DNA from 2 places in the Paenibacillus sp. FSL M7-1414 genome. Region 2 is predicted to be linked to the other one. Evidence: predicted binding sites of a transcription regulator. Region 2 holds the regulator's gene; the other holds the start of a gene.
What was found. Region 2 encodes Rex, which represses fermentation and respiration genes when NADH is low (regulators of the CRP and FNR family bind a similar motif). Its sites were predicted from a motif close to TTGTGAAATATTTCACAA; they were not measured.

Region 1 (16,871 bases), 230 kb from region 2:
CGTAAAAGTTGGATTGGAGCTGCACGGTGGATTCTCCGTTCATACACCAGCAACCTTGCTGAGACTGCGTGAAGCAGCAGGTGAAGTGATCGGAGCCAATCTGGACCCAAGTCACATGTGGTGGCAAGGTATTGATCCGGTTCAGGCAATTCACATCTTGGGACGTGAAGGAGCTATCCATCACTTCCATGCAAAAGATACAACGATTGATCCGGTCAACGTGAACAAACACGGTGTAACGGATATGCAGGACTATACCAATATGCTGGATAGGGCTTGGCAGTTCCGCTCGGTTGGTTATGGACATGATAACAAGACTTGGGCAGATATTATGAGTGCCTTGCGTCTGGTCGGATATGATTATGTAGTAAGTATTGAGCACGAAGACGGTCTGATGTCGGTTGAAGAAGGATTCTCTAAAGCCGTGCAAAATCTCCAGCAAGTATTGATCGAAGAACCGCTGGGCGATATGTGGTGGGTTTAGAGCTACACTAGGGGGAAATTGAATATGATCAACGTCACCATTTGGAATGAATTTGTCCATGAGAAAATTCACGATGAAGTAAGGGAAGTCTACCCGGATGGTCTGCATCGAGCACTGGCTGACGGACTTGGCGGCGAAGGCTTTGCTATTCGTACAGCTACACTGGATCAGCCTGAACACGGATTAAGTGATGAAGTGCTGAATTCCACAGATGTGCTCATATGGTGGGGACATATGGCACATGATCGCGTAAGCGATGAGATCTCACAGAAGGTTGCGCAGCGAGTGCTGAACGGAATGGGGATGATTGTGCTTCACTCAGGTCATTTCTCCAAACCATTCAAAGCGCTGATGGGAACAAGCTGCGATCTGAAATGGCGTGTAGCTGACGAGCAGGAAATTGTATGGTGTGTTAACCCATCTCATCCGATTGCGGATGGCATCGAAGGCAAGATTGTATTGGAAAAAGAAGAGATGTACGGTGAATTCTTCGATATTCCAGTACCGGATGAACTGGTGTTTGTGAGCAACTTCCAGGGTGGGGAAGTATTCCGGAGCGGATGTACGTTCCGGCGTGGTGAAGGTAAAATCTTTTATTTCCGACCAGGTCATGAGACGTATCCGACCTATTACAAACCGGAAATATTAAGAGTGATCAGCAACGCAGTGAAATGGGCATATCCTGCCCGCAGCTTTAAGCCGGAATTTGGCAAGAGCGAACCTGTAAGACCATTTGGTGGCGTGCTGGTCTAATTCACTAACTCAATCGTGTAATGGAAATTATAAGTTTTATTCAAAAAGAACCCTTCTCCGAGTCATTGATGACTGTGGCAGCTGGGTTCTTTTTGGGTAAGATAGTACTATGGGGAAGTTATACGATATTTCCCATGGTGGCGACGTAGCGTGTAATGTATACTGGGATGTATGATCCATTTTGGATGATATGCTTCTAAAATTTAAACTTTTTAATTGCAGGCGTTTTCTTTGAAGCTTAAATATGTTATTATGAAATATACTAACAAAATGTAAGTTGATTTGAGTGATCTCTAAAGAGGTGATTAATGTGGAAGGTCAAGACTTGCGGATGTGTCCGCGTTTTGAGACGGCGTTTTCTTTTTTGGGCAAGCGCTGGAATGGTTTAATTATTCAAACATTGATGAGTGGTTCGAAGCGATTCAAGGATATTTCCAATCTGATTCCATCCATGAGTGATAAGATGTTATCCGAACGGATGAAAGATCTGGAGAGTGAAGGTATTCTGGTTCGTCACGTCTATCCCGAGACGCCAGTTCGTATTGAATATGAACTGACGGATAAAGGTAGAGCGCTCCAGCCTGTCATGAATCAAATTCAAGACTGGGCTGAGCAGTGGGTTGACTAACGTATAAGCAATATCACCCACTTTTGTTGTATGAATGACATATACTCCTGATTTCTGTGGAAATCAGGGGTTTTTGTCTTAAGTACTATGTTGATCGGCGTTTTTCTCTTGGGCTATGCACATGTTGTCATGAGTTGTAGTATAATCTATAGAAAATGGCCACAGACGGCCGGAGCGAAGGAGGCCCACTTGTCATGAGAGAAGAAAGCTTATCCCGTGAAGTACGCTACGGCAAAAAAGATATTGCAGAACTTGAGAGCGCATCCATTCAGGTCCATCTAATTTACAAAAAAGCTGCAGAGTTGTTTAAGCGCACAGCCTATTCCCGTTCGGTTAAGGATGATCTTGCCGAAGTGAATACGCATTCTGTGAACAGCGATGGTCCGAGATTAGCTCCGGCGGTGCTGCAAAAATGGATTCAAACGTCCAGGGGCTGGAAGTGTATCGGATGTGAGCTGGGACAACCTGATTCAACGATGTCTCAGATGGAAGAAACTATGCAAGCTAAGCAATTGGCTTTAGATGTGGGAGAAGGTCGGTTGGTTCAGGCAGAAATGCTGATTCAGGCGGTTGTCTGGTCTCAATATGAGAAGATTCGAATGTTTGCACCATGGCTTGGTGATGAACCCTTTTATAGCGTGCAGGAGCTGGATGTCATTGCCCGTTACATTGTGCCTACCTATTTCTCGGAACGCCCTTTGCATGAGCAAGGGAAGGTATTCAAGGTCCATCAACAATATGGGCAGATTCCGTTGTATCAGGAGTATGTAGACGCACCTTCATGTTGCGTGCAGGTTGACGGTGGATTGCTTGAAGGGCGATTGCTGACAGGTGTATACGTATCTGAGGAGCAGTTCTTCGGGCTTAATCCATATCTGAAAGATGGCGATGGAGGACGGACATACATGCAGGCTAGTGTCCAATGATAACCTAACCAATGAGAACATAAAAATGATATAGATTGGAGAGCCTGTGTGCAGGCTCTCTTTCTTGTACAAGCCTTATTTGGAGGCGGTACCCTATAAAAGTAACGGCTTTGACACTTTTTTTTGCCGAAGGTTGTGCCATAATAGAGGTTATGGACAACAGGGTGAATGATTTTACGCAGGGTGGTGTTACCTACATGATGAAGAAAATCCCCGGTTACATAGGTGTATGTTTGCTCCTACTGGCGATCTTGGCTGGTTGTAGTGAGACACAGCCTTCTGAGCAGCCAATTGTCAAAGAGACAGAAACAGCGAATACAATCACAGTGGCTGTAGATGGCAGTACGTTTTTGCCTGATGCAACAAAGTCCATTAAGCGAGATTTTAGTGAGGGTTTGACACTCAAAAAAGCATTACTCAATAGCGGACTGGTTGATTTTACGGCAGATGGCAAGCGGATTCAATCCGTGGGTGAAGTTTCTCTGGATTCTTCGCTGAGCTGGGCTGTCAAATTAAACGGCAAGGATATTGAACAGGAAGATTGGGACATGGAGCTTCATGCCAAAGATGAAGTGATCATTTACGTGAAAGCCGCTGACAGTGGGGGGGATGGCGTTGCATATCAGACAACGTTACTCAAGGTTAGCGGTGGAAACATTATGCCAACCCTTAATCGTCAATATGCCGGCGTCTACGTTCAAGAGTGCACAGTTCGTGATGTGTTGAAGTCCAGCGGCATTGTAAGAATGTCGGAGAATAACAAATTTGTCGTTTCGGTCGAGAATGTCACGCCTCGTATGAATGAGCGGTGGGTCATTATGGTGAATGACAAAGAATTAATGGAAAATGGTCTGGACATGAAATTGAATCCACGTGATGCGGTTAAGCTTGAATTAACCAATGCATCCTAAGTATACCAAGAAGCCCAATCTCTTTTTAGAGAACTGGGCTTTTTTTCATTGAAATATATAAGCAATTTCCGATTAGCATAATCAAATATTAAATACGACAGATCTCGTTCGGGCAAAGCTCACAGTGACAGATTCCTTGCAGCATCTTCAGATCTTTGATGACAATCATGCCATTGTCATATTCAATCCCATCTTTCTTACGCAGGTCGCTTAACATGCGGTTTACACTTTCACGAGTGGCTCCAATCATATTGGACAGGTCCGTGTGAGTAATTTTTTTGTGAATAATGACATGCTCTCCATGAGGCTCACCATACGAATTCGACAACCGAATGAGGGTGGAGCAGAGTGCACCCGGTTTGCCGTATAACATGAGATCCCGGAATTTGGTCTGTGTCAACCGGTGGTGGATGCCCATCCATTTCATAAAATCGATCGCGAAGTCACAATGCTGGCAGATTAACATTTCCAGGTCTTTATGTTCCAGTACACCGATCTCACTGTCCTCCAATACTTCCGCTGAGAAGCTGTGTTTAGAGCCAAAGAAGGGATCAGCCTGCCCAATCATATCACCGGATTGATACATGTACATGATCAGTTCCTTGCCTTCATCCGTGGATTTGGTGATCTGGGCACGGCCCCGTTTCATATAATAAAGTTTGTCAGAGATGTCGCCTTCCCAGTACAGATGTGTACCTTCCGGATAGGTTCTATCTTTCATGGTAACCAGCAGATGGTTGAAATTTGCTTCCGAGAAACAGTTAGTATTACCGCGCTTTTCCAGTACAGTTGTTAGTTCTCTCATAAGTCTATCTCCCCTTTATGTCCATCGGACGACCTTCTGTAGTAAGCAGTAGCCTCCGAGGTTCGCCGCAAACCGTTGCCGTCCTGATCAGGGTCATCTCGGCCGGGAGGAAGGACGGTACAAATTGCGGTGGTTCAATTTTTAAGTTCAGTATATACCTAATCTTACCGTTTGAGGGGGAAGGAAAGGGGGCAAAAATGACGAAATTTCAAACATTGTGATAAAATTCACTTTTAATGGAGAGGATGAATTTTACAGCTCTATATTTTAAATAGGAAGTGAAAATGGTCGTATGAAGGACACTACAAAACTTAAATTAAATTTGTTATACTTTGTGAAAAAAATCACATAATTAAGTTTATTGTCATGTTACGATGTGAATGTAAACGAGAGAGACAAACTAATACGAACCTTTAGGAGGATGAGGGAGATGGCTGTAAAGAACGAAGTCGCCCCAGCAAAAGAACCGACAGCAGGTCAGTATATTCAAACGTTAATCGACAAAGCGAATAAAGCACACGCCGCATTCATGAAGATGGACCAGAAGCAGATTGACCGGATTGTGCAAGCGATGGCACTTGCGGGTCTGGATAAACACATGATGCTCGCCAAGATGGCCGTAGAAGAAACAGGCCGCGGAGTGTATGAGGATAAAATCACCAAAAATATATTTGCAACAGAATATGTGTACCACAGCATCAAGTACGATAAAACCGTAGGTGTGATTGAAGATAACGAGTATGAAAGCTTCCAGAAAATTGCGGAGCCGGTCGGCATCATCATGGGTATTACACCAGTTACCAACCCAACATCAACGACGATGTTTAAAGCATTGATTTCCATCAAGACGCGTAACCCAATCATCTTTGGCTTCCACCCATCTGCACAGAATTGTAGCCGGGAAGCTGCCAAAATCCTGCTGGAAGCGGCTGTGAAACATGGTGCACCAGCAGATTGTATCCAGTGGATTGATGATCCTTCCATGGATCGTACAAACGAACTGATGAATCACAATGATGTGGCTCTCATTCTGGCAACAGGCGGATCAGGCATGGTACGTGCAGCGTACAGCTGTGGTAAACCTGCACTGGGCGTAGGACCGGGTAACGTACCTTGCTTTATCGAGAAAAGCGCGGATATTAATCAGGCAGTAACGGATTTGATTCTGTCCAAGTCTTTCGACAACGGCATGATCTGTGCTTCCGAGCAAGCGGTCATTATTGAAGAACCAATCTTTGATCAAGTGAAGAAAAAAATGATCGCAAATGGCTGTTACTTTGTTAACAAAGATGAAGCAGCAAAATTGACAGCAGGTGCGATTAATGCCGAGAAATGTGCGGTGAACCCGGCGATTGTTGGTCAATCTGCGGTAAGCATTGCGAAATTGTGCGGTATTGAAGTTCCAGCAGGCACCAAAATTCTCGTGGCCGAGATTGAAGGGGTAGGTACAAAATTCCCATTGTCGGCTGAGAAATTAAGCCCGGTACTGGCTTGTTACAAAGTTAAAACGGCAGCAGAGGGCATTGAACGTGCAGCAGAAGTGGTTGCTTTTGGCGGCATGGGTCACTCCTCGGTTATCCATTCAACAAATGAAGAAGTGATTGGCAAATTCGCAGATCGTCTGCAAACTGGACGGATTATTGTGAACTCACCATCCACACACGGTGCCATTGGGGATATCTACAACACAAACATGCCGTCATTGACACTGGGATGCGGATCATACGGACGTAACTCGACTTCTTCCAACGTAACCGCTGTGAACTTAATCAATGTGAAAAGGGTGGCTCGCCGTACCGTGAATATGCAATGGTTCAAAGTGCCGAACAAAGTCTACTTCGAAAAAGGGGCAACGCAGTATCTTGCCAAAATGCCTGACATCACACGTGTGGCCATTATTACGGATGCCATGATGGTGAAGCTTGGATATGTTGAAAAGGTAGAACACTATCTGCGTCAACGCCAAATGCCAGTAGCGATCGAAGTGTTCTCCGATGTTGAGCCAGATCCATCCACAACAACGGTAGACCGCGGAACCGAAATGATGCGCCGCTTCCAACCAGACTGCATTATCGCACTCGGCGGTGGATCACCGATGGATGCTGCGAAAGCCATGTGGTTGTTCTATGAATATCCGGACACAGACTTCAACGATTTGAAACAGAAATTCATGGATATCCGCAAACGGATCTACAAATATCCACGTCTCGGTGTAAAAGCGAAATTTGTAGCAATTCCAACCACATCCGGTACGGGATCTGAAGTGACATCGTTCGCGGTTATCACAGATAAAAATCAAGGTAACACCAAATATCCATTGGCCGACTATGAGCTGACACCAGACGTAGCGATTGTCGATCCGGAGTTCGTATACTCCCTGCCTAGAACAGCGGTTGCCGATACAGGTATGGACGTACTGACGCATGCGATTGAAGCTTATGTATCTGTTATGGCAAATGATTACACGGATGGACTTGCGATCAAAGCAATCCAACTGGTATTCCAATACCTGGAGCAATCTGCACTGCAAGGCGATAAACTGGCACGTGAGAAAATGCATAATGCTTCCACAATTGCAGGTATGGCGTTTGCCAACGCATTCCTGGGCATTAACCACAGCTTGGCGCACAAATGGGGCGGTCAGTATCACACCGCACACGGACGCACCAATGCAATCCTGATGCCGCACGTTATTCGTTACAACGCAAAAAAACCGACCAAATTTGCATCGTTCCCGAAATATTCACACTTTGTAGCGGATGAGCGATATGCCGAAATTGCCCGTATCTTGGGATTGCCTGCTCGCACAACAGAAGAAGGCGTAACCAGTCTTATCAATGCGATTCGCAAACTGAACAAAACATTGGGTATTGAAGAATCGTTCCAAGAGATCGGATTCGATGCCAAAGACTTTGAAGCACATGTCGATTATCTGGCTGACCGTGCCTTCGAAGACCAATGTACAACCGCCAATCCGAAGTTGCCGTTGGTAACTGAACTGGCTGATGTATACCGCAACGCTTTCTACGGAAAGTTTGAATAATAAATTTAGAACAAAGCGTGCTTTACGGCAAGAAGATCAGGGTTCCCCGAGAGGGGAGCCCCGATTGCCGTCTTTCACACAATAACGAGAGGGCAGAAAAACAGAAGAGCGAGCATCTGTTTTTCAGGATTTTTCTAAGATTTGATTTGCTCCGAGCATAGAGGAGCAAAGGGTTCTAGAGAGGTTACACGGAATCCGTGATGTGACCGTTTGAGCCAGATGTTCACACCATGCTGAAGAGGGCAGAAAAACAGAAGAGCGAAGCGTATGTTTTTCAGGGTTTATTCTAAGATTTGATTTGCTCCGAGCATAGAGGAGCAACGGGTTCCAGAGAGGTTACACGTAATCCGTGATGTGGCTGTTTGAGCCAGATGTTCACACAATAACGGAGTGGGCAGAAAAACAGAAGAGCGAGCATCTGTTTTTCAGGATTTATTCTAAGATTTGGTTTGCTCCGAGCATAGAGGAGCAAAAGGGTTCTAGAGAGGTTACACGGAATCCGTGATGTGGCTGTTTGAGCCAGATGTTCACACAATAACGGAGTGGGCAGAAAAAACTGAAGAAGCGGAGCGTTCGCCTTTATCCCCGGATTTTCCCCTTTGAAATATAAAATTGAAAAAATCCGGGGATAACAGCGATCGGAAGTTGTTCTGCCCGCGCAGTGGCTAAGTGTGAATTTACAGGGGTCAATGGGACACAGCGCAGGTGGAGTGAGTTAGTTCACTGGCTTTGTGACAAAAATCACAGATGATGAAAGCCCCAAGTCGTATACTGAAAATGTAAGAAAAACATTCATCCCGCGGTTCCGGTTCCCAAGTAGAGAGAACATGTTCCGGTTTATGTGAAACAATTCACATTAATCGCGGCTCTGGGCACACAATGCTACGAATGAAGCAAGATGTTATGTGTCCAGAAATCCAAATTAGTGGAGGGATTACGATGTCGGTGATTGAAAAAGATGTCAAACAACAAACAGGCTGGAGAAACTTTACCAAAGGAACATGGACCAAATCCGTAGATGTGAATGATTTTCTGGCACACAACTTGTCTCCGTATTACGGTGACGAAGCATTTCTCGCAGGTGCAACCCAGAATACCAAAGAATTGTGGGAGATCGTATCTGATCTGACCAAAAAAGAACGGGATAACGGCGGTGTCCTTGACGTTGACGTGAACACACCAGGTACTATTATTTCTCACCAACCCGGTTATCTGGATCAATCCAAAGAGCAGATTGTCGGCGTTCAGACCGATGCTCCGTTCAAACGTTCCATTCAACCAACAGGCGGAATTCGCATGATGATTGACGCATGTGAGGCATATGGCTTTGAAATGCCACAGGGCGTCATTGATATATTTACAAACATTCGCAAAACACACAACCAGGGTGTATTCGATGCTTATACTTCCGACATGCGTGCAGCGCGTAAAGCAGGGATTATTACAGGTCTGCCAGATGCTTACGGCCGTGGCCGAATCATCGGTGACTATCGTCGTGTAGCTTTGTACGGGGTAGACTTCCTGATTCGTAACAAAAAAGGCGAACTGAATGCACTCGAAGTTGATGTTATTGATGAAGATGTCATTCGTCTGCGGGAAGAATTGTCTGAACAGATTCGCGCATTGCAAGAATTGAAGCAATTGGGCGATATGCACGGGTTCGATATTTCCTTGCCAGCGACTACAGCTAAAGAAGCATTCCAATGGTTGTACTTCGGTTATCTCGCTGCGATCAAAGAACAGAACGGTGCTGCGATGTCACTCGGACGTGTATCTTCTTTCCTGGATATCTACATTGAACGTGACCTGCAAGAAGGCATTTTGTCCGAAGAACAGGCTCAGGAATTGGTTGACCATTTTGTCATGAAACTGCGGATTGTCAAATTCCTGCGTACACCGGATTACAACGAACTGTTCAGTGGAGATCCAACATGGGTGACTGAGTCCATCGGTGGTATGTCAGTGAATGGTGAAACACGTGTAACCAAAAACAGCTTCCGTTTCCTGCATACACTGCACAACTTGGGTCCTGCACCAGAACCGAACCTGACTGTTCTCTGGTCAACGAAACTTCCAGAAGCTTTCAAAGATTATTGCAGTAAAGTATCCATCGAAACCAGCTCAATCCAGTATGAAAATGATGATCTGATGCGTCCAATCTACGGTGACGATTACGGTATTGCTTGCTGTGTGTCGGCAATGAAGATCGGGAAACAAATGCAATTCTTCGGCGCTCGTGCCAACCTGGCAAAAGCTCTCCTGTATGCGATCAACGGTGGTCGTGACGAGAAATCCGGAGCACAAGTTGGACCTGAGTATCCTGCCATCACTAGCGAAGTGCTGGATTACAATGAGGTTATGAAACGCTTCAAACCAATGATGGAGTGGCTGGCTAAGCTGTATATGAACACCCTCAACGTCATTCACTACATGCACGATAAATACAGCTATGAGCGTATCGAAATGGCATTGCATGACCGTGACATTGTACGTACGATGGCTTGTGGTATCGCTGGTCTGTCGGTTACAGCAGATTCACTGAGTGCGATCAAATATGCCAAAGTAAAACCAATTCGTAACGAACAAGGCATCGCTGTTGATTTCGAAATCGAAGGAGACTTTCCTTGTTACGGTAACAATGAAGACAGCGTAGACAGCATTGCTGTTGAACTGGTCGAGAACTTTATGGGCATGATTCGCAAGCACAAAGCTTACCGTAACGCAGTTCCAACACAATCCGTTCTGACGATCACTTCCAACGTGGTATATGGTAAGAAAACAGGGACTACACCGGATGGTCGTAAAGCAGGTGAACCATTTGCTCCAGGTGCAAACCCAATGCATGGTCGTGACAAAAAAGGTGCACTGGCATCCCTTGGCTCGGTAGCCAAATTGCCTTATGAACACAGTCTTGACGGGATTTCCAATACCTTCTCCATCGTGCCAAAAGCATTGGGTAAAGAGGAGACTACACGTAAATCCAATCTGACTGCGATGATGGATGGTTACTTCGGTCAAAACGCTCATCACCTGAACGTTAACGTATTTGATCGTCAGCAATTGATTGATGCGATGGATCACCCGGAAAACTATCCACAACTGACTATACGGGTATCCGGATATGCCGTTAACTTCATTAAATTGACTCGTGAACAACAGTTGGATGTCATCAACCGTACGTTCCATGGCTCGATGTAAGTAATTTGCTAGTAGAAGACCGCTAGAGCAAGGTATTCCAAATCATATTAAACGCACAGCGGATGCGGATACAGAAAGGAAGAGGCAGCATGGTTAACGGACATATTCATTCACTCGAAACTTTCGGGACGGTTGACGGCCCAGGCATCCGCTTTGTGCTTTTTATGCAAGGATGTCTACTCAAATGTCAATATTGCCACAACCCTGATACTTGGGCGCTGGATGGTGGAAAAGAAATGACGCTTGAGGAGGTACTGGCTGAAATTGAGCCGTATCTATCCTACTACCGCAGCTCTGGAGGCGGGCTCACGATATCTGGCGGAGAACCAACGTTACAGGCCCACTTTGTAGCCGAGATCTTCAAGGAAGTGAAGCGGCGCTGGGGATTGCATACGACACTGGATAGCAACGGTTTTAACGAACCGGAACGGATTCACGATCTGTTGGATCACACAGACCTGGTTCTGCTGGACCTCAAACATATTGATGATGAGAAACATATCAAGTTGACAGGCAAATCCAACGAGAGAACGTTGAAAACAGCCAAGTGGTTATCGGAGCAAGGTCGGAAAATGTGGATACGCCACGTGTATGTGCCTGGTATTCATAACGAGGAAGAGGATCTGCTTAACCTCGGACGGTTTATTGGAACATTAAATGGCGTCGAGAAGTTCGAAATTCTTCCATACCATCAGATGGGGATCTACAAATGGGAGGCGCTCGGTAAAGTATATCCACTGGATGGAGTTCCTTCACCAAGTGAAGAAGAAGTGGAGCGGGCGTATCGCCTGATCGAACAAGGTCGCCAGGAAACAGCTGGCGTGGCTTGTTCCGGTAAGTGATCTAACCTTTATATATTGTAAAAACAATCAACCAAGCAGTCCTTGCGAACATGTTTCGCAGGGGCTGTTTTTTGTCCAGTGAAGGATTTTATCCCTCCATTGATGAATTGTCATCCTTACGATGTAAGCTCCGGCTTTTTATAATCAGAGTGTAAAGCCAAATGCTCAATATCTTGAGGAGGGTCAACCAGATGAAAAAAAGAATGACATTACTGCTTTCATTATTGCTTATCACTTCATGGACTTTGGCGGGATGTGCAAGCTCAAGTAACGAGCCACAGCAAGGCGCAGGCAATACACCTGTGGAGGAAACAAGTAAGGAACCGGTTGAAATGCTTCTCCGCCACACACAGGTGGGAGCCGACAAACAGAAAAGACTGGCCATTCTGCAGGATGTTGTGGACAAAGTTGAAGGTGAGATACCTAATCTAACCTTTACGCTGGATGGTGTCGAATCCGATGTGAATCGTAAGGAAAAGCTTCGCGGAGAGATGGCGGCAGGTAACCCGCCGGATATATTTGAACTGTTCGGTAGCCCGGATTCCAAAGTTTATGCCAAGGAAGGTATGCTGCTTGATCTGACCCCAATCCTGCAAGAGCTGGGCATTCAGGACCAGTTTACATCCCTTGAACCGTTTACGTATGAAGGCAAAGTATATGGACTGCCAATTGGCGGTTCGGGCGAAGGTTTTTTCTATAATAAAGAGTACTTTGAACAAAAAGGATGGAAAGCCCCAACTACCATGGCTGAACTGGACAATATACTGGCTGAGATCAAGGCTGATGGCAAAGTGCCGCTTGCTTCCGCATCTAAGGCGGGCTGGGTGCCGCTTATGTTAACCAACCATCTGTGGTCCCGGTATGCCGGGCCGGAGATTACCGCAAAGTTTGCAACAGGTGAAGCGAAGTGGACCGATCCGGGTGTTGTGCAAGGTTTTGCCAAACATAAGGAATGGGTGGATAAGGGTTATTTCAAAAAAGGTGAACTGGGCTTTGAGTATGCCGAATATACCACGCAATTTACAAGTGGAGAAGTGGTATTAATGTATGACGGAACATGGAAATCATCTGTATTTAAGGAAGGTCAGAGCGGTGAATCGCTCATTGGCAAGGTTGGATTCTTCAATATGCCTCCGGTAGAGAACGGAGCAGGAGATCAGACGTCTTTGATGCGAGATGTGAACAATGGATACGGATTCTCGGCAGCAGTGGCGGATGACCCGCAGAAGCTGGACGCAGTGAAAGCTTTTATCAAAAATTTCTACAATGAAGATATGCAGATCCGCGGCCTTGTGGAAGACGGTGTGTTGCCTGCCATGAAGCTGGACGAGAAAGTGCTGACCGATAGCATTACCGATGATCTGATGAAAGAAATTGTGGCTGTGCTTAATGCGTCCAAGACGTCGTTCCCGGCATTTGATGCACTTGTTCAGGCCGATGTGACGACAGAGATCAGCAATCTGCAGATTCAGAAGTTGATTGGTGGGCAGACGACGCCAGAGAAAATGGCAGAAGAGCTGCAAAAGGTGCAAGAGGAAGCAAACGCCTCAGTGGAATAAACGAATTCAAGTCGAAACTGCGATCGTTGAAGTGACTGAAGGAGGCTGACCATGAATACTTCACTCCGCAGCCCGTTAATCTATACGTTGTTTGTAATGCCAGCCCTAATTCTGTTTGTAATGTTCTTTCTATACCCTATTGGTAGCTCCCTGTATTACAGTCTGACGAGTTGGAATGGGGTATCGGCTGAGCCACGTTTTGTGGGTTTATCCAATTATGTGAAGGCACTGACCGATGAACGGTTTTGGATTTCCACAAGGAATAACGGCTTTTTCATCGGATTTTCGGTACTGATTCAGGTACCCCTGATCGTCCTGTTTTCGCTTCTGATTGCCAATGTGAAAAGGCTGAAAGGTCTGTATAAAACCGCTGTTTTTTTACCATCCATCATGTCGACAGCCGTTATCGGTATTTTATGGGGATTCATCTATGAACCGAATATCGGGCTATTAAACAAAATGCTTCATGTGCTGGGAATCGATCCAATCTACTGGTTATCGGATAACCGATTTGCCATGTTGTCCATCTTGGTGACCAATGCCTGGCAGTGGACGGGATTTTACATTGTCATGGTGCTGGCGGCCATACTGGCGATTCCCCGTGATCTGGATGAAGCGGCCGCAATCGATGGTGCAACGGCGGTACAACGTGCAATGCGAATTACGTTGCCGCTGATCCGGCCGATCATTTCAGTGGTGATTATGTTGTCCATCGCAGGTGCCATGAAAGCAGCCGACATCGTGATTGTCATGACCAAAGGTGGGCCCGCTGGGTCCACCGAGGTTCTGGCGACATACATGATCAAATATGCGATTACCAACTTCAAATATGGCTATGGCAATACCATTGCAGTGCTGATCTTTGCTCTGACGCTTGTGCTCACTGCGGTGTATCAACTGCTGGTGGCGAGGCGGGGCGAGAAGGTGGAATATTGATGGCGAAAAGCATAAAAAGCAGTATACCTCATGTGTTGTTAATGTTGTATTTGATCGCGATTTTGTTTCCCTTTTTATTTGTAATTTTCTCTTCCTTCAAGCAGGATAACAATGAAATCGCCCTGAATCCATTCGGTTTGCCTACAACATGGGAGTTTAACAATTATGTGGAGGCTTGGGTGAATGCCAAGATTGGTACGTATTTCTGGAACAGCCTGTACATTTCGATTTTATCGTCGGCGTGTACGATTGTGCTCGGTGCCATGTTTGCTTTTGCCGTAACCCGGATGAGACACCGGAAATGGAGCCTGTTTCTGTACAGTCTGATTCTGGCGGGTATGCTTATTCCCAACAATGCACTCATGCTGCCGATTTATCTGCTTGTACGCAAAATGGGCATATTGGATACGCATCTGGCGTTGATCGTGCCCTATGTGGCCAATGCGATCCCGTTTACAATTATTATCCTGGCGGCTTTTATGCGTTCTCTGCCTGGGGAGATTGAGGAAGCGGCTGTCATGGACGGCTTGAGGGCACCGGGTATCTTTGCTAAAATAGTGATACCTCTTACGGTTCCGGCTATTGTTACCGTTTTTATCGTTAATTTCCTCGGCAACTGGAACGAATTTTTACTCGCCAACTATTTCTTATCCACCGATAAATTGCGTACGCTGCCAGTGGGCATGGTCCAGTTTCGGGATCAATATCAGATGAACTATGCCCAGATGTCGGCAGGTATTGTATACAGCGTTGTACCTGTACTTGTGATCTACGCTATACTCCAGGAGAAAATTATAGAAGGAGTAACTGCAGGTGGTGTCAAAGGTTAATACCATGAACCAGTTAATAGGGAGAACGGGATATGAACTTGCGAATGAAGCTGGCCTTGGCATTTCTGCTGCTGATTATTGTACCGATGTGTGCGCTAGGCATTGGCATGTTTCTGGTCACATCACATACGATTGAGAAAAAATACAATCAACAGGCCGAGTATGCGCTTCAGGCCATCAGCTACAATATCGAGAATGTATTTCAGCAGATTAACAATGTGACCGACAACGGGATAGCGACATCGGTTTTTCAAATGGCGTTGAACGCCAAAGATCCGACCAAGCAGGATCTGGGAACCGGTAATCAGTTATCTCTGAATGCCAGCCAGCGCAATTTCCGTTCCCTTCTATATAATTATCCGTTCATTAGTTATGCCTTTTTATATGATTTGCGTTCGTCCGAGAACAACCAGATTGTCTCCATTTTCACCAAAGAAAATTTTCAAGCCCTTCCTTTTCAGCAATTCAAAGTGCATCCCTTATTCAACGAAATTCAGCAACTTAATGGCGTGCCTAAATGGCTCGCACCTCTCGAATATCCCGAATTAACTGGGGTAGAGCCTGTCTTCACCCAGATCAGACTGGTCAAAGAACTCAGTTATTTTCAAAATATCGGCGTGCTTGTTGTTCAGATCAAAAAAGGAGAGATCGACCGGATCTTCCGTCACCTGCAAATCAGCGATTCGGCACAGGATACATCATTCCTGTTAATTAATGAAGAAGGGCTGATCGTCTATGATCCTGCAGGTATATATAACGGTGAGAACATGCAAAACCTTGGTGCTGAATCCAGCCGTTACGGTCCCGGTTTTAGCAGTGTCAGAACGGTCTTTGACGGCAAAGAGAGCATCATTTCGCAATATCATCTGAAGAACTATAACTGGAGCCTCGTCAGTGTGACTTCATGGGAAGCCTTATCTGCGGAAACCAATGCCTTTGCCGGTTGGTCTGTCATCATTATTCTGTCATGCTTGCTCGCAGCGATGATCTTTAATCTTTTTTTCATGAATCGCATTACGGGTAATATTGCTGTACTTGTAAGGTTTATGCGTCGTGTGGATGATGGTGACTTTAATGCGAGGGTGGAAGGAAAAGGATTCGATGAAATGCAGCTGCTTGCGCAAGGGTTCAATGAACTATTGGATCGGATCGGAGGATTATTCCGTCGTGTTCGGGCAGAGCAAGAGCAGAAGGCCCAAGCGGAACTGCGTGTACTACAGGCCCAGATCAAACCTCATTTTCTGTTTAACACATTGGAATCCATTAATGGATTAGCGCTACGAGGGGAGGGCCGCAAAGTAAGCGAGATGGTGACCAGACTTGGCAATATGCTTCGTATCAGCATTCAGGATCAGGAGGAGATTCCGCTGGGTGAGGAAATAAGGCATTTGCAGAGTTATCTGGAGATTCAACAGTACAGATTCAGTGATTTGTTCACCTATGAGATTGACATTCCACCCCATCTATACAGCTCAATTCTGCTTAAGCTTACCCTTCAGCCTCTGGTGGAAAATAGCATTCAACACGGGTTTGAGGGGATCACCTACCCAGGTGTACTGCGGATAAGCGCATATGCGGAACGGGGTCATCTGGTGTTATGTGTTGAGGATAATGGGATCGGTATTCCCCAGGAAATGCTCGCACGATTTGAGTATATGGCAGAAGATCCACCGGAAGATATGCTCGCGGAAGGGGCTGAATCATTATCGTCCATAACGGAACGCAGGGGATTGGGATTAAGAAGTGTGGCAGATCGAATTCGTATTCAATACGGGGCCGGGTATGGCATATTTATATGTTCAGCACCGGGGTATGGCACAGTTATTCGATGCATCATTCCATTATATGAGCAGGAGGAAGCCGGATGAATCTGACTGCAATGCTGGTCGACGATGAGCTGCCGATTCTGGAGAATCTGAACTACATTTTACCCTGGGAAGAGATGGGGATTGAAAT
Region 2 (16,871 bases):
CATTCGGATTGAATGGCAGCATCCCTGCCAGCCTCCTTGTAAGAGCGGCTGCGGTATGTGCAAAACGACGGTGATCCGTACGTTCCCGGAGGACCAATATAATCGTATCCTCATTGGAGACAGTCTGACAGATTTTGAGGGTGCCAAAATTGCCGATCTCGTCTACTCTCGCTCCATTTTGACGGATAAGTGTATTGAACTTGGTGTGGACCATGTGCCATTCGTTACCTTTTACGATATCATCGAAGATATGAAACAGAAGCAAACACAAGGAGTGCTGTAAACGATGGGCTTTGAAAAGATTACATTGGAACACAAACGTCAGGTCCTTGAAGAACTGGCTGATATTAAAGCGTTGTTTGCCGGTCGTAACTGGTTCCCCGGAACAAGTGGCAATCTGTCGATGCGTGTAGGAGACTTTGACCCGGAGCAATTTTATTTTGCGGTTACCGCCTCAGGCAAAGACAAATCTCTTCGCACTCCGGAAGACTTTCTTTTTGTGGACAAACACGGCAAAGCAATTGAAACAACAACGTTGAAACCAAGTGCCGAAACGTTGATTCACTGTGAAATCTATCGTTTGACCGGTTGTGGTGCTGTATTCCACGTGCATACTGTGTTTAACAACCTGATCAGTGAATTCTTTGGAGCAGATGGACACGTACCGATTCAAGGAATTGAATTGATCAAGGCTTTCAACATTTGGGAAGAAAATGCGGAGATTCGTGTACCCGTCCTGCCTAACTTTGCAGATATTCCATCTATCGCTGAATTGGTGCCAGGTGTACTTGATGCCAACGTACCAGGGATCTTGCTACGTAACCACGGTATATATGCGTGGGGCAAGGATGCTTTTGAGGCGAAACGTCATCTGGAAGCGTTCGAGTTCTTGTTCGAAGTGATGTACCGTCAACTTCTGCTGAAGGGTGCTACGAAATAGCAATCATTTATTCGAAATCAAAGTTGCACAACATAAAAACACGCCAGAGGCTGATATACATAGCCCTTGGCGTGTTTTTATGTTGTAGGATAACAGCGATTAGAAGGTTGCTCTGTCATCGTAGTGTCAGTGTAAATAATCTTTAGGTCACTCTACAGTCGATCATCCCGATCCTTGAATAGAAAGAGACTGTCTGCTCCCTCATCATTTCCTTGAGCAGCACTATGGATACCCGTCCCCCTCTGCTTGCCAAACAGCAGTTTCAAGCCGCCAAAAATGAGCAGCAAGGATACGATGACGGTGTTTAAATAGGAACGAATCTCGTATGTCATAAATGCATTAGGGAACAGTTCATTCAGCTGTGGAATGACAAGCCGGATCGTCAGGTAATATAGACCCAACGCCGCAATCCCGAATCCAATCAGACGCTGATGACGGGCCCAGTCCTTGAAGATTGGTTGATCAACCAATGGCTCGCGTCCATAGCGACTGGAGCACTGTAACCCGTCAAAGAAGCTGTAGAACCAGATCAGTGGAATCATGAACAGAAACACCGATAAGTGAAGCAGGTCTAGAACATAGATGCTACCCAGGAACAGGAACATCAATTGCATGCCTCTTTTTTGCAATCCCAGATATAGATGACCCGCACCTGGAAAAGCGGATAGCAGCGTTGCAAGCACTTTGCTACGTCGTCCGGCTACTCTGCCCATCTCCAATTCTTCGAATAATGTCCGATCCTGTAATACCTCACCAGCCTGCTTACGGTGGACATGCTGCACCGCGTCAAACATGCAGTATACCCATATTACAGGCAGAATGAGTAGGAACATTAAAAACACCGATTCATTGGTGATCGAAGCCACAAAAACCATCATGGCAAATGAACCAAAGAACGCCATCAGGAAGGATAACCCACGATGCAACAATCCCAGATGAAGATGTCCCAATCCCGGAACAAATGAGAGCAAAATGGTGAAGAATCGTTCACCCTCACTGCCTTTTTGATACATAGGTTGACCATAAGGACCCGCAGGATGGCCATATTCACCACCTGGATGTTGATGTAGCTCATCTTCATTCATCTGCTCCATAGGCCCTTGCTGACCCATGTATGCTCCCTGGTAGGCTACTCCTTGGTGTGGAGGAGCTCCATAAGGCGCACCGTATCCCCTATAATGTGCTTCTTGGGCAGAAGGTGTACGGAGCAGAACAATAACCATATCCAGCATACTGACTCCCCAGAAGAACATGGCACATAGTGCACCAAAAATCATCAAGTCCTGTTGACCAAACGCCCATGCCAGCATGAATGAGCCAACAGCTGTTCCGAAGAAAAGCAATGGATAGATCACGGCTCTTGCGGCTCGACCCCAATACATAAAACCAAGACCGGGTATCAGGTTTAATAGAAATGCGAGTAATTTGTTACGATCTGAGTGCACAGTCGTCATCCTTTCTTTTCAGGCAATGCGAAACTATTTATGGTTAGGCTTGAAGTTATCCAGCCATGAAGTGGCTGCCTCCGTCCATTTCTCGGTAAAAGACCCTCTGTTTTCGCCATCCTGGAACTTGTGATATGGTGCTACCTTGTCAAAAAGTCCAGACGAGAGGAAGATCAATGTCAAACAGGCCGCTACCGCGTAATGGAACACTTTATGATCAAGCCAGCGCCGGTTTCGTCCAGCACGGGATTTGCGTTGTACCTTGGGTGATTGAATGCCCTCAATCCGATGCATGACTGAATCCGCAAACCCTGTTGGGTCATGTAACGGAGGCAGTTCTCCGTGGATACCAAGCGCTTCCAGATAGATGTCCATCGCATCCGGATCTTCCATCAGAAGCTGTTCCATTTGGTTTGCTTGAGTTTCACTCATATGGCCTTCAATATAATCGGTCCATTGCGCAGTGGTATATTTCTCCTGTTTACTCACGCCATTCATCCTCCTTCCAATGTTTTCGAATCCACTGCCGGGCACGATACAAGCGGGATTCCACAGTCTTCACAGCCACCTGTGCATCACTGGCAATCTGCTCATAATTTTTTTCGCTTAGATAATACGCAGTGATAATGTCACGATGCTGAGCAGGCAACTGATTAATTCGTTCGCGAAGTTTATCCTGGCGCTCTTCACGAACGAGACGGGTAAGAACGTCTTCATCCCGTCCGGGCATATTGATTATTTTTTCTTCTCCACCCGGATCCTCAGCAGTTCGTCTGCCCAGCTTGCGTTTGGCATCAATCGCTTTATGAAAGGCAATTCGGGTTAACCACGTTTTGAAACCTTCAGAACGGTAGTCGGGGAGAGACTTATACATCTGTATGAACGCCTCCTGAGCTGCATCCTGTGCTTCCTGATCGTTCCTGAGTACGGAATAGGCCACATGGTATACATGCTGGCTATATTTATCAATCAGAGTACGCATCTGGGAAGTATCTCCTTGACGGATTTGTTCGATTACGCGCGCTTCATCAATAACTCTCCCCTCCTCTCCAATACAATAGACGACAGCTTGTGCGTTAACCCCTGCGTGATCTATCAAATTTTTGTAAAACAAAATGAAATCATTGCCTGAAAGGTTGATGTTGCTGATCACTCATCCAATCTTTAATCCAAAAAAAACAGGCACAGAATGACTTCTGGCCTGTTTCTTGTCCCTGCCTACGCTGGAATTAACGTCCACCATTACGAAACCGCTGCGTGTACGCCTTCGCGTCTTGAACGGTCTTGACACGATTGCGACTCCACTCAAGCAGGATTCGATCGATATACCGGAAATGTACTTTGCCTGCAAAAACCGCTTCCTTCAGAGCCATTAGAATCAATTCCTCTTGATAACGGTCCTGATCCAACCAGCCGGATATCGTCTCACACTCCATTGGAGAGAGCGGACGTCCAAATTCTTTTTCAAAGATGGAGAACATGTTCCGTTCTTCCTCTTCTTTTTGAACACTGTTCGAATCTTGACGTGCTGTATTGATACTCTGCTGCTCCGCACGGAATGCGGCTACTTCTTCAGCAGTGCACGCTGCAAGCTTGGCATATAATCCATGTAAATCATATCGCTCGTACTGGATGTCCCGTTCTTCGTCACGGTGCTCGTCAATAGCAATATACCCATCCCTCATCAGACGTTGCAACATTCTGGCAATGCCTTCTGGTGCAAGTCCCATGCGCGCCGCAAGCTCTTCAAGCGTGGGAAACTCATTGAACTCTGCCTGACGGAATCCTAGCAGTTGAATCAGAAGAAGTACTTCTGCATCTGATAGGCCAAGCTGGTGATAAAAACGTAACAAGGCATACGGCAGATGGGCTGTACCCGAAGTCATGCCATAAGCTGCTCCATCCAACCAAGCTTTGGAAGTGGTGTCTTCCATAGACGCTCCTCGGTTAAGCATTAAGGGTACAGACGATAGAGCATACGTGGGAATGCGATTGTTTCACGTACATGATCCAATCCACAGATCCATGCTACCGTCCGCTCCAATCCCAGACCGAAACCGGAGTGAGGAACCGATCCGTATTTACGCAAATCCAGATACCATTGGTAAGCTTCATCCGAGAGATTGTGCTCCTCAAAACGTTGTTGCATCAATTCCGGATCATCGATACGCTGCGAACCGCCAATAATCTCTCCGTAGCCTTCTGGTGCAATCATATCAGCACAGAGAACAACTTCTGGACGATTCGGATCTGGTTTCATATAGAATGCCTTGATTCCAGCAGGGTAATGCGTAATAAAGACCGGTGTATTGTACTTCTCAGCAATTGCTGTTTCGTGCGGTGCACCAAAGTCTTCTCCCCAAGGAATATCAAAGCCTTGTCCATGCAGGAATTCAATCGCTTCATCATACGTAATACGCGGGAATGGAGCTACGATGCCTTCAAGTTTGGATACGTCACGACCGATAGATTCCAGTTCTGCACGGCAGTTTTTCACCACGGACTGAACGACATGAGCGATAAATTTCTCTTGCACGCGCAGACTTTCCTCGTGATCTACAAACGCCATTTCCGGCTCAATCATCCAGAACTCAATCAAGTGACGACGTGTTTTGGACTTCTCTGCGCGGAATGTTGGACCAAATGAATATACTTTGCCCAGAGCCATGGCTGCGGCTTCCATATACAATTGACCACTTTGTGTCAGATAAGCATCTTCATCAAAGTATTTGATGTGGAACAGGTTCGTTGTACCTTCCGCAGACGATGGTGTCAAAATCGGAGGATCAACTTGTGTGAATCCGTTACCATCAAAGAACTGCTGAACAGCGCGAATAATCTCTGCACGAATCACCATAACAGCACGTTGCTTCGTAGAACGAAGCCACAGATGACGATGGTCCATCAAGAAATCAACACCATGCTCTTTAGGCGTAATTGGATAGTTTTCAGTCAGGTGAATGATCTCAACCCCTGTAACAGTCATCTCGTAACCGGACGCACTGCGAGGTTCTTCACGAATAATACCTGTAACATACAAAGAGCTTTCTTGTGTCAGGCTCTTGGCATTGTTCCAGATCTCTTCACTAACTTCACTTTTCACAACAACCCCTTGGATATATCCGGTTCCATCACGTAGCTGCAAAAACTGAATTTTACCGCTGGAACGTTTGTTGTTAATCCAGGCACCGATTGTTACGGTTTCGCCCACATGCTCGTTCACATTACGAATTACACAATTCGTATTCATGCCCATATCTCCCCTTGGTTCCTGAATTTGAAAATGCAGCGGGCAGGCATATGCCTGTCCTCTGCACTTCCTTGTCATTCTATATTTACTTTACAGTTAGATTACTGAGAATTCAATACGATTCGGTGTGTATCACGTGCAATTACCAATTCTTCGTTTGTTGGCACAACGAGAACTTCCACTTTGGAATTCGCTGTTGTGATCCGACGTGGTTCGCCGGAACGAATGGCATTCAACGCTTCATCCAGTTCAACACCCAGATAAGTGAGTTGCTCACATACTTTTTGGCGAAGTACAACGGAGTTCTCACCTACACCAGCCGTAAAGACGATCACGTCTACACCGTTCATTGCAGCTGCATATGAGCCGATGTATTTACGCAGACGATATTCGTACATTTCAAAAGCAAGCGTGGAGTTGGCATCACCATTCTCCATACCTTCCGTAATCTCACGCATGTCACTGCTGATTCCGGAGATCGCAAGCAATCCACTGTGTTTGTTTAACATGGAGTTCACTTCGCTTACGCTCAGTTCTTCCTTGTTCATTACATAAGGTACGATGGCTGGGTCAAGGTCACCAGAACGCGTTCCCATCATCAGTCCTTCAAGCGGAGTCATACCCATCGAAGTATCAACGGATACGCCACCTTTAACTGCTGTTACACTACCGCCGTTACCGACGTGACAAGTGATAATTTTCAGATCTTCCACTGGACGATCCAGATATTCAGCAGCTGCCTTGCTTACGAAATCATGGGATGTACCATGTGCGCCGTAGCGACGTACTTTATATTTTTTGTAAAGTACACGCGGAATAGCATACAGATATGCTTTTTCCGGCATCGTTTGATGGAACGCCGTATCAAAGACCATTACCTGTGGCACACCAGGCATATTTAATTCAGCCGCACGAATACCCATCATTGCTGCAGGGTTATGAAGTGGAGCCAAGTCGAACAAACGACGAATTTCAGCTTTGGCAGCATCATCTACCAATGCAGATTCTTTAAATGCTTCACCACCGTGAACAACACGGTGTCCAACAGCTTGAATTTCACTTACAGAATCCAGTACACCATTTTCTTTGTGAGTCAAAATATCAATGACTTTACGGATCGCTGTTGTATGCTCCAGAATCTCACTAACTTCTGTAACATCCTCACGGCCTGTTGGTTTGTGTGTCAGGATGGAGGAATCCATTCCGATCCGTTCTACCAAACCTTTAGCCAGTACAGATTCGTCAGTCATATTATACAGTTGATATTTGAGCGAGGAACTCCCCGCATTAATTACGAGTACTTTCACAGTCGGTCACCATCCTTGTCGTACTTGAAGAATCCTTCGCCTGTTTTGGCACCCAGGTGTCCTGCACGCACCATTTTCTTCAGGACTGTAGAAGGACGATATTTCAATTCTCCGAATTCACGGAACATTCTTTCGAGTGCAGCTTCAACAGAATCCAATCCGAAACGGTCAGCCATTTCGAGTGGTCCATGTTGGAAGTTGTATCCGATACGCATTGCATCATCGATATCTTCAGCAGATGCAACACCTTCTTGCAATACATGCAACGCTTCGTTAATCAGCAGGCAAATCAGACGGGAAGTTACGAATCCAGGGGATTCATAAATCATGACTCCTTTTTTGTCCGCTACTTCTTCAACAAAACGTCTGGTCTCTTCGAATGTTGTATCCGAAGTTTTCAGTCCACGAATAATCTCTACAAGATCAACCCGGGATACCGGGTGAATAAAGTGCATACCAATAACACGCTCTGGGTATTTGGTCGAGCTTGCAAGCTCGGTCAAACTCAGCGTGGATGTATTACTTGCCAGAATGACATTGCTTGGACAAACTTGGTCCAGTTGGCTGAATACTGCTTTTTTCGCATCCAGATCTTCTGAAATTGTCTCAATGACCATGTCGCAAGTTCCAAGTTCAGCTAAATGAGCTACCTTGGTAATACGGGAAAGAATTAATTTCTTCTCCGCTTTTGTAATCGCCCATTTCTCCAGTTGTTTATCCAGATTGGTTTCGATCATGTCATATGCATGATCCAGCTTTTGTGTTGTATGCTCCACGAGAAGCACATCAAGTCCTTTGGCTGCGAGCATCTGGGAAATACCTTGTCCCATCGTACCGCCGCCGACAACTCCTATTTTTTTGAAAAACATGGTTCTGCTCCATCCTTTCGGTTCTCTATTTCTCTATTGTACCCTGTTCGCCGAAAATTACAAATTTCGACCCAACATATAATAATATCTTAGCACGAGTGAAATGTAAAAAAAAATAACCAGCATAAATAAATTATGCTGGTAGAAGGGCACTGTCACGAAATTGACAACGAAATTGCTCGCCAGACAAAACTTCCTCACGAATCAAAATGTCGAGTGAATTGTCGAAAATTGTCCGTTGTTCTTCAAGTAACCGCTTTGTCTGTTCCATCAGTTCTTGCAGAATTAATTTATTCTCTCGCATCAGTTCCTCGGTTGTGACCATATCCATGTTCACAATCCCAAGTGAAGTCAACCCCGAAGCCATCATCGTCTGTACAACATTGGTGGCCTGATCAAAGTCATTGCGTGAACCTGTGGAACGACCACCGTAGTACATTTCCTCCGCAGCTGCTCCTCCGAGTGCAATCATGATCTGCTCTTCCAGAAAGCGCTTCGTATAGAGGAACTGTTCCTGTTGCGGGTTATGACGTACATATCCCAGCGCCTGACCACGCGGACTAAGTGCCACCTGGCTAACACTGCCTGGACGAACGAGTTCAGCCATAATGGCATGTCCCAACTCATGAATGGCGACCCTTTTCTTCTCTTCCACGCTCGACTCACGGTCTGTCTTCTCACCCATCATGACTTTATCAATAGCCAGGGATAAATGCCGCTGTTCGATGTTTAACAGCCCGTCTCTCATGGCGTATATTGCTGCTTCGTTCATCACACTTTCGAGCTGTGCACCGGAGAAACCATATGATTCTTCCGCTGTTTTCTCCAGATTAACTTCCTTCAACAGAGGTTTGTTCACCGCATGCAGTTCCAGAATATGCTTTCTGCCCTTTTTGTCAGGCAAGTCCACTTGAATGTGGCGGTCAAAACGTCCCGGTCGCGTCAGGGCGCTATCCAGCATCTCTTTGCGGTTTGTTGCAGCGATAACCAGAATTCTTGGCGTATCGGAAGAATAGATTCCATCCATTTCCGTCAGGAGCTGATTCAGGGTCTGATCATATTCACGCTGTTGACCACCCTCACGTTTCCCCCCGATGACATCGATTTCATCGATAAAGATAATAGCGTTTTCCTTATTTTCCTTGGTGGCACGAGTTCTCGCGTCCTTGAACAAATCCCGAATTCTGCTGGCACCCACACCAACATACATTTCCACGAACTCACTACCCGATGCTGCTACAAAAATAGAATCGGTGTAATGGGCAGCAGCCTTGGCCATCAACGTTTTCCCTGTCCCTGGAGGGCCCGTCAGCAAGATCCCTTTTAACGGGCGAATCCCGAACTTCCGGATTTCTTCATGTTTGATGAGAAAGTCAAGCGCTTCACGCAATTCCTGCTTAGCACTGTCCTGTCCACCAATTTCTTCAAAAGTAAGCTTGGAAGGTCCTTTTTTCTTCCGTTTACGTTCCTGTGCAGCGCCTACTGTAATCCCGCCACGCATTTGCATCATGAACAGCAAAGCTCCGACAAGCACTGCTGCAATCAGGATCGGAACAATATTAACACCAGTAAAAGCAAGGAAAATAATCAATACGGGAAAAAATCCGATGGCAACTTCTTTTGTCCACTTAGGCATTAGGCCACACTCCTATCTGACCGGGCACACGCGGCAGAATAATAAACTTGCTGGCATCTCCGTCTCTGAGACTGACATATACATTGTTGTCATCCATCGCTGTATTTACCTTAATTCCATTCGTCGCCATCTTTGACAACGTTGGTGTAATCTCGGTGTATTGCTTGTTCTCCATCGCCTGAGCTACGGTGAACATCGCATCACCCCACCAACTTTCCAGTGCTTCACTGGAATGATCCACAACATCCAACTTTAGTGAGCGTGTTCCAATCAGGGTCTGTCCTTCTTTGTGAATATATTGTACCAGTCTGCCCAAATCAACATCAGGTTGCAGATCAAGTTTCAATTGTACGTCATTGCGGTTAATAGTTAATTGAACGTCATTGACTCCATCGTACTGGGTTACCATTTTTTCAATCGGATTCTGCACAGCCACCTGACGATATACAAACCAACCTCCAAACAACACAACGGCTGAAATGACGGCAGTTATAGCAATAGGCAATACTTTTAGCTTCAAGTGAATTACCCCTCCCAGATTTTGGCCCAACCTACTGGCTTATTGGTATATACGAATATGTGCACATTGACTCCTGCGAGAATTTCGACAGGATTATTTGTTTTGAATATAACTTTGAGTACATATCTGAGTATATCACATCGTATATACAATTTCGAAGGCGAAAATATGAATAAATTATTAATTTTAACTATTTAAATCAAAAATGTTTACAGACAACACAAAGAACCGGTTCAGTCGGATATCCGTCTGCCGGTTCTTTCATTTCTTTAATTCTCTAGTTATGTCGCTCTATTTGTTCTAGCTGTTCGGGAGTGTATAGACCAGGTCCACCTGTTCTCCGTTGCTAAAACGATAAAAGCGATAGTGGTTATGCGTACCGTCTTTATAATACACTTGCCACACATATATTCCATTCACAACTCCGGGCATGATTCGTTTAATCTCACCGGCAGGAACTTCAGAACTGAAGCGATTGCGTATCTGCGCTTCGGACATGCCATTCTGCAGCAGCTCACTGTGTACAGCGTTTGCACCCTTAACCGGTTGATTGTTTGCGTCGAACTTAACCCAGACCATAACATCCTGGTTATTCTTGTTTTTGCCGATCAGGGTCCAGTAGATGTTGTCAGAGCCTTCTTTGTCTCCCCAGATGTACTTACGCAATTCATCATAGGATGTAATGCCCAGTTGCTCCTGTGCTGCTTGTATGGCGAGCGCTTCTTCCTTGCGTTGGTCCTGCGTGACATGAACGTAATAACGCTGAAGTCCAAACAGAATCAGAACCAGTGCAAGCAGCGAAATCCATATCCACTTCTTTTTTTTCTTCAAAAGCCGAACTTCCTTTCCCTATGATGCTGTCCTGCAATTAACGAGCAAGCAGACCATCAAATGCCAATTGAGACTCACGCAAAATGCGTTCTTCATCCAGCGTCAGACATTCGCCATGTTTCACTACTTGTTTTCCATCCACCCATACGTGTTCAACATCTTTGGCAGAAGCCGAGTAGATCGTATGTGAGATCAGGTCTGTATGTGGATAGAAATGTGCCTGTTCAATGTTAAGGGCGATAAAATCAGCCTTCATGCCAACCTGAAGTGCTCCGGTATTATTCAAGAAGATGGATTTGGCACCGTATGACGTTCCGAGTAATAACGCTTCGCCTGCTGGCACTGCCGTCGGGTCACCAGATACACCTTTGTGGATCAATGCAGCCAGTCTCATTTCCTCGAACATATCCAGGTTGTTGTTGCTTGCCGGTCCGTCTGTTCCGAGTGACACGGTAACTCCTGCTTTCAGCAACGCAGGTACCCGCGCAACACCGGAAGCGAGTTTCAGGTTACTTCCCGGGTTATGGGATACAGCCACATCATGACGGGCCAGAATCTCAATCTCTTCATCATTCAGATGCACCGCATGTGCAACCAGGGATGGACGAGAGAAAAAGCCCAGTTTCTCCAGATGTGCCACAGGACGCAGTCCATAATCAGCCACGTTCTGCTCGACTTCACGAAGCGTTTCCGACATATGTGTATGAAGGGGAAGGTTTAGGTCGTTCGCGACCTGCACAAGCTTCTCTATGTAGTCAGGAGGGCATGTATATGGTGCATGTGGCGAGATTACGGTTGTAATGCGACCATCTGCCTGTCCATTCCACTCACGCGCAAACGCAGCCGACTCCTCCAGCTTCCGCAATTGTTCTTCCTCCGAGCACAACCCGATTACACCACGTGCCAGTGCTGCTCTAACGCCGGATTGCTCCACAACTTTGGCAACTTGATCCATGTGATCGTACATGTCCAGGAAAGCTGTAGTTCCGCCTTTCAACATTTCAAGCACCGATAGCGAAGTTCCCCAATATACGTCTTCTGAAGTCATTTTCGCTTCCATCGGCCACATTTTTTCCTGCAACCATACTTGCAATGCAAGATCGTCTCCGTGCCCTCTGAGCAACGACATCGCTGCATGACCATGCGTATTGATCAGACCCGGCAGGAAGAACAGTCCTTTTCCATCCACTTTGGTACAATTTTTGTCTTCATCCGGCAATGTCTCACCAATATGCACAATCTTGTCATTCTCAACAACCATGTATCCGTGGACCACGTTCCATGTTGTGCCGCCTTCATTAACAGCAAATTTGCCATTGTGAATTACCCATCTATTTGTTGTCATCTTCCTCGTCGTCCTTTCCAGTATCCAAGTAATAGGCCAAACTAAGCAGATCTGTTGTAAAGTCAGCATGGTGAATGCGGATATGCGGCGGTGTTTTTAGAATGGTTGGTGCAAAATTAAGGATCGCTTCAATTCCTGATTCAATAAGCTGATCGGCTACATTTTGGGCTTCCGTATCCGGAACCGTGATAATTCCGATGCGAATGTTTTCCATTTTAACCGCTTCCGTCAATTCATCCATTGGTTTTACCGTCAAACTGTTGATTTGACTACCTATCTTCGGTCCATATGCATCAAATACAGCAACAATCTTCATGTTGTCTTTCAGATATGCGTTGTAGTTGGACAAGGCTTGACCGAGGTTACCCGCTCCTACCAGAGCTACATTAATTTGCTGATCGATTTTGAGAATGTGACGAATTTTCTCGATCAGATAGGATACATCATACCCGATCCCTTTACGACCAAAATCACCGAAGTAAGCCAGGTCTTTACGAATTTGGGCCGGATTCAGATCCAGCCTCTGTCCAAGCTCTTGAGAAGAAACAGTAGCCACCTCACGCTGATGCAACTCGTTCAAATAACGCAAGTATACAGGCAGACGTCGTACCACCGCTTCCGAAATTTTATCCGATTTCATTCTTGCTCCCCCTTACCAAGGCCACGATAAAATAATAGATGAAAAGATGAGCATTCTGTATAAAACTCAAAGATAAACGTGACATTTTATACAGAATGCTCCTTGTAATTTGGGTTATAAGTTCTTACGTGCAACTGCTTTAATCGGATACGGAAATATCTAATAAAGTTTAACGCCAAACGATAGTGTCATGCAATGATATAACGAACAAAACAACCATTATTTTTGTTCATTAGCAGGTTTTTCCAACCACTCGGTGATTCGTGGAACCATTTGCTCCGTGAGCATATGCTCCATTTTGGGACCAGGTAATGAATACAAAAAGAATTTACCATAATACGCTTCAATCACCCGTGTATCATAAACAATGACAATTCCTCTGTCCTTTGCTGTACGCACCAATCGGCCAAATCCCTGTTTGAAACGGATGACCGCTTGTGGCACGGACAGTTTCATGAACGGATTTTTCTTCTGTTCCTGAAGCAACTCACTCTTGGCTTCCACCAACGGATGATTCGGTGGCTGGAAAGGCAGTCGAACAATAGCGAGACAGGTTAGGGCCTCTCCCGGGATATCTACACCCTCCCAGAAGCTGCTTGTGCCCAGAAGTACCGTTGCTTTGGCATCTTGAAACCTGCGAGTCAATTTGGAACGACTTCCACTGTCAACGCCTTGCCCAAGCAACGAGATGTCGTTGCCAGACAGTGCCTCCTTCAGCGGATCATAGACCTGTCGCAGCATCTTGTATGAAGTAAACAGAACCATCATGCGTCCACGCGTAGCAATTGCCGTCTCTGCAAGTGATTGCACCAGCATATTAACAAAGTGCGCATCACCCACACTTCCCTTCACACTCGGGAAATCACGCGGAATCACCAGAAGTGCCTGATCGCGATAGTTGAAAGGTGATGGCAACATCGACGTTAACAGCCGATTGTTCTCGGCCGCTTCCTGCAAGCCAAGCTGTTCAATCATGAACTGGAATGACTTATCTACCGAAAGCGTAGCCGATGTAAGCACAACACTTTTCTTTTTATCAAAAAATAAATCCTTAAGTTGTGCACTCACATCTACAGGTACGGCATACAGCTGGAGAGATTTGCTGCGGAATTGGCCGCTGGCTTCCATCCAGTACACCGTTTTGGCATCATCCATACGCATGAAGAAACGTAGATTCTCCTTCAATGTGGTCAGATCTTTCAGCAGTCCTGTAATGTCCGTGATCAGACTATCCGATTGATAATCATCCTGATCCTCTTTCACTTCAAGCAGCAATTTGTCCCCTTTGCGAACCAAATCACCCAGAGTCACATAGATCTGGTTCTCCAGATCCTGCAACTCCTGCCATTTTGCAGGTTTCTGAGATGCTTTCAGACGCAGTGAAAATTGCCCCGTCTCTCCCGGTGAAGCATCACTTCGTTCAGGCAACAGACCAAACAAGGCATCGCTCATACGATCCCACAGCTCCTTAACTTCAAGAGCGAGCGGGAACATCTGATCCACCATGGAGCCCCATTGCACCGAATTTTCATGCCCGGATAACTGCGAACGAAGCATAGGCAACTGTCCATTACGACTGTCTTTAAATAGGCGGGTCAGTGTATGAACCAAGGTGAAATATTTCATATGCATTCCAAGATGTTTACCAGCGACATCCTCCAGATGATGTGCCTCATCGATCACAAGACTCTCATAGGCTGGCAGCAGCTGATGCGCGGCTTTCACATCCGTAAATAATTTGGAGTGATTGGTGATTACGATATCAGACAACCCTGCTTCATGTTTGGCACGATGGTAGAAGCATTTACGGAACCATGGACAGGATCTTCCCAGACATGATTCGGATTCGCTCTGTACGGTCTCCCAGAAGTCCCCTCCGCGTCCGCTAAGGTTAAGTTCCTCATCATCTCCGGTTTCGGTCTGCGTAAGCCAGACGATCATCTGAGCAGCTGTGAAATAATCCTCTTTCGGTGTGGCGAATTCACGTTTATTGATTTTGTGTTCAAATTTGCGCAGGCACAGGTAATGTCCACGTCCTTTGAATACAGCAGCCTTAAACGGGAACGGAACCACTTGAGTCAGCATCGGAATGTCCCGCTCTCTCAATTGCTCCTGCAGATTGATCGTATGCGTGCTAACCATAACTTTCTGTTCTTGCTTCACACTTTCGTAAATAGCAGGCAACAGATACCCTAGAGATTTACCGGTACCCGTTCCAGCTTCGATCAAGAGATGTTTCTCTTCATCCAGGGCTTGCCTTACACTGCTGAACATCTGAGTCTGCGCTTCACGCTCTTCGTAATGATCCAGTGTATCCTTCAGATTCTCCCGAACCTGGTCCATAAACTGTTCGAAGCTTACACCATCGAGGGGGTTAGCCTCCCGCTCATCGCGTGGTGCACCAATATCGGTCCAATCACTTACATTAAGAGCAAGCTGACGATAATAGGTATGTCCGTCCAGGTCCTGAATCGGCTCTGCTTCCTTCTCACTGCGCATTCCGTCCAAAAACCAACCCAAGTCACTGTCTTCTGGTGCAAACAGGTCACTGAGGCGCTGAATCGTTATGAGCGGTAATTCCTTTAACTCATCCAGACACTTGAGTAGCACATAGGCTGTCGCCAGTGCATCACTGTCTGCCTGGTGAGGGCGATCATGTTGAAATCCGAATTCGGAAGACACATAACCGAGTTGATATGAACCCAGTGATGGGAATGTGATCTTCAGAAAATCAATTGTGTCCAGAATGCGGCCAGTGAACGGCAAATAACCGCAACGGTCAAGAGCATTCTGCAAAAAGTGAAAATCAAAAGCGACGTTGTGTCCAACAAGCACCACATCATTAAGCAGCGGAACCATCTCCATCATCATCTCTTCGAGTGAAGGAGCGTCCGCCACATCTTCATTGGTAATACCCGTTAACCCCGAAATAAACGGGGGAATCGGTACACCAGGGTTCACATAAGAACTATATATTTGAGTTATGCTGTAGTCATGATCTATGATGGCAAGTCCGGCCTGTATAATCTCACCGTCGGACTGCGTGCCGGTTGTTTCGAAATCCAATACGGCAAATTTCATTGCAATGTACGGTCCCTTCCATTCCAGTCTATGTTACAGCATAGCAAAAAAAAAGGGATTTGAAAATTAACTAACAAAAAAGCGGTGTCCCCGCCGCTATGCCAAAGGAGGGAACACCGTTTTTTTGTCGCCGAATTCCCGCTTAATGAAGGGTCGTCAGCTGATTAGCATATTGCAATTTTCCCCTGTTCAACCTGCAAGCTTCCATGTTGTACAGTGGTTCGGTCAATGTCGGGTCATACTGAAGGGCCTGTGCAAAGAGTGAACATGCAGCTTCGGGATTCGCAAGCTTGGCTTGAATACAGCCCAGGGCGTTACATACAAGCCCTTTCAAGCGAGGTGAACCCTTAAGGTACATGATCTGCTGCAAATGTGTCCCGGCTTCCGCCATTTGTTCCAGATTCAGATACGCGAGCGCCAGGTAAAAACGAGTCAATGCACTCTCCGGATGGTCGGTCACAACCCGGGAGAACTGCATGATCGCCTGCGGATACATCTGTAATTTGAAATAACCCTGACCTCGACTGAAACATTCCAGATGGAGTTCAGGCAGAGCGGTAACAGCTTCCTGTTCCGGTTCAAGGGAAGCAGGCTTATCCATCTCCCGCTCTCTCACCTGGCTCATCTTTTCTTCAAACATCAGCCATTCATCCAGCATTCCGTCACTCATCCGCTTAAGCAAGTTCCACTTTTGCAGCAATTCTTGTTTGTTCAGGCCTTCAGCGGAAGGATAGCTCTTGATAATTTCATCTAACATGTCGTTCATTTCTGCGAAAACATGCTGGAACATCGATGCATCCCCACCCTTGAAAAAATGGATTAGTGCAGTGACCTGTACTCATTTTTTGCTTCAAGGGCCGATTTCATTCTCCTTACCAGTCGATTACATAATTGTTGCGTGGACTTCCTGTTTCATCGTTTGTACAGGTTTATTCTGCCCATCTACAAATACAACGGTTGGTTTGTGAGTATTTGCCTCTTCTTGCGACATCATGGCGTAAGAAATG

Region 1: pflB (formate C-acetyltransferase) is a predicted target of Rex. The motif match lies at 8,390-8,407, and genes of this name have one in related genera.

The regions. Positions count from the first base shown of each region.
Region 1 covers NZ_JBBOOS010000001.1:4,514,790-4,531,660, reverse strand. The annotation lists gene MHH92_RS19700 (sugar phosphate isomerase/epimerase family protein) at 1-484, shown strand, start outside; gene MHH92_RS19695 (ThuA domain-containing protein) at 509-1,237, shown strand; gene MHH92_RS19690 (winged helix-turn-helix transcriptional regulator) at 1,569-1,865, shown strand; gene MHH92_RS19685 (hypothetical protein) at 2,060-2,791, shown strand; gene MHH92_RS19680 (hypothetical protein) at 2,989-3,702, shown strand; gene MHH92_RS19675 (Crp/Fnr family transcriptional regulator) at 3,791-4,507, opposite strand; gene adhE (bifunctional acetaldehyde-CoA/alcohol dehydrogenase) at 4,938-7,550, shown strand; gene pflB (formate C-acetyltransferase) at 8,490-10,748, shown strand; gene pflA (pyruvate formate-lyase-activating protein) at 10,838-11,590, shown strand; gene MHH92_RS19655 (ABC transporter substrate-binding protein) at 11,782-13,149, shown strand; gene MHH92_RS19650 (carbohydrate ABC transporter permease) at 13,201-14,085, shown strand; gene MHH92_RS19645 (carbohydrate ABC transporter permease) at 14,085-14,915, shown strand; gene MHH92_RS19640 (cache domain-containing sensor histidine kinase) at 14,948-16,783, shown strand; gene MHH92_RS19635 (response regulator transcription factor) at 16,780-16,871, shown strand, end outside.
Region 2 covers NZ_JBBOOS010000001.1:4,282,730-4,299,600, forward strand. The annotation lists gene MHH92_RS18480 (2-hydroxy-3-keto-5-methylthiopentenyl-1-phosphate phosphatase) at 1-283, shown strand, start outside; gene MHH92_RS18485 (methylthioribulose 1-phosphate dehydratase) at 287-940, shown strand; gene MHH92_RS18490 (multi-tm2 domain protein) at 1,093-2,394, opposite strand; gene MHH92_RS18495 (hypothetical protein) at 2,419-2,874, opposite strand; gene MHH92_RS18500 (RNA polymerase sigma factor) at 2,867-3,367, opposite strand; gene MHH92_RS18505 (DnaD domain-containing protein) at 3,615-4,319, opposite strand; gene asnS (asparagine--tRNA ligase) at 4,340-5,635, opposite strand; gene MHH92_RS18515 (acetate/propionate family kinase) at 5,737-6,942, opposite strand; gene MHH92_RS18520 (3-hydroxyacyl-CoA dehydrogenase family protein) at 6,939-7,811, opposite strand; gene MHH92_RS18525 (AAA family ATPase) at 7,945-9,447, opposite strand; gene MHH92_RS18530 (hypothetical protein) at 9,440-9,967, opposite strand; gene MHH92_RS18535 (DUF5590 domain-containing protein) at 10,268-10,798, opposite strand; gene MHH92_RS18540 (amidohydrolase) at 10,836-12,143, opposite strand; gene MHH92_RS18545 (redox-sensing transcriptional repressor Rex) at 12,130-12,783, opposite strand; gene dinG (ATP-dependent DNA helicase DinG) at 13,003-15,864, opposite strand; gene MHH92_RS18555 (tetratricopeptide repeat protein) at 16,007-16,654, opposite strand; gene panD (aspartate 1-decarboxylase) at 16,748-16,871, opposite strand, start outside.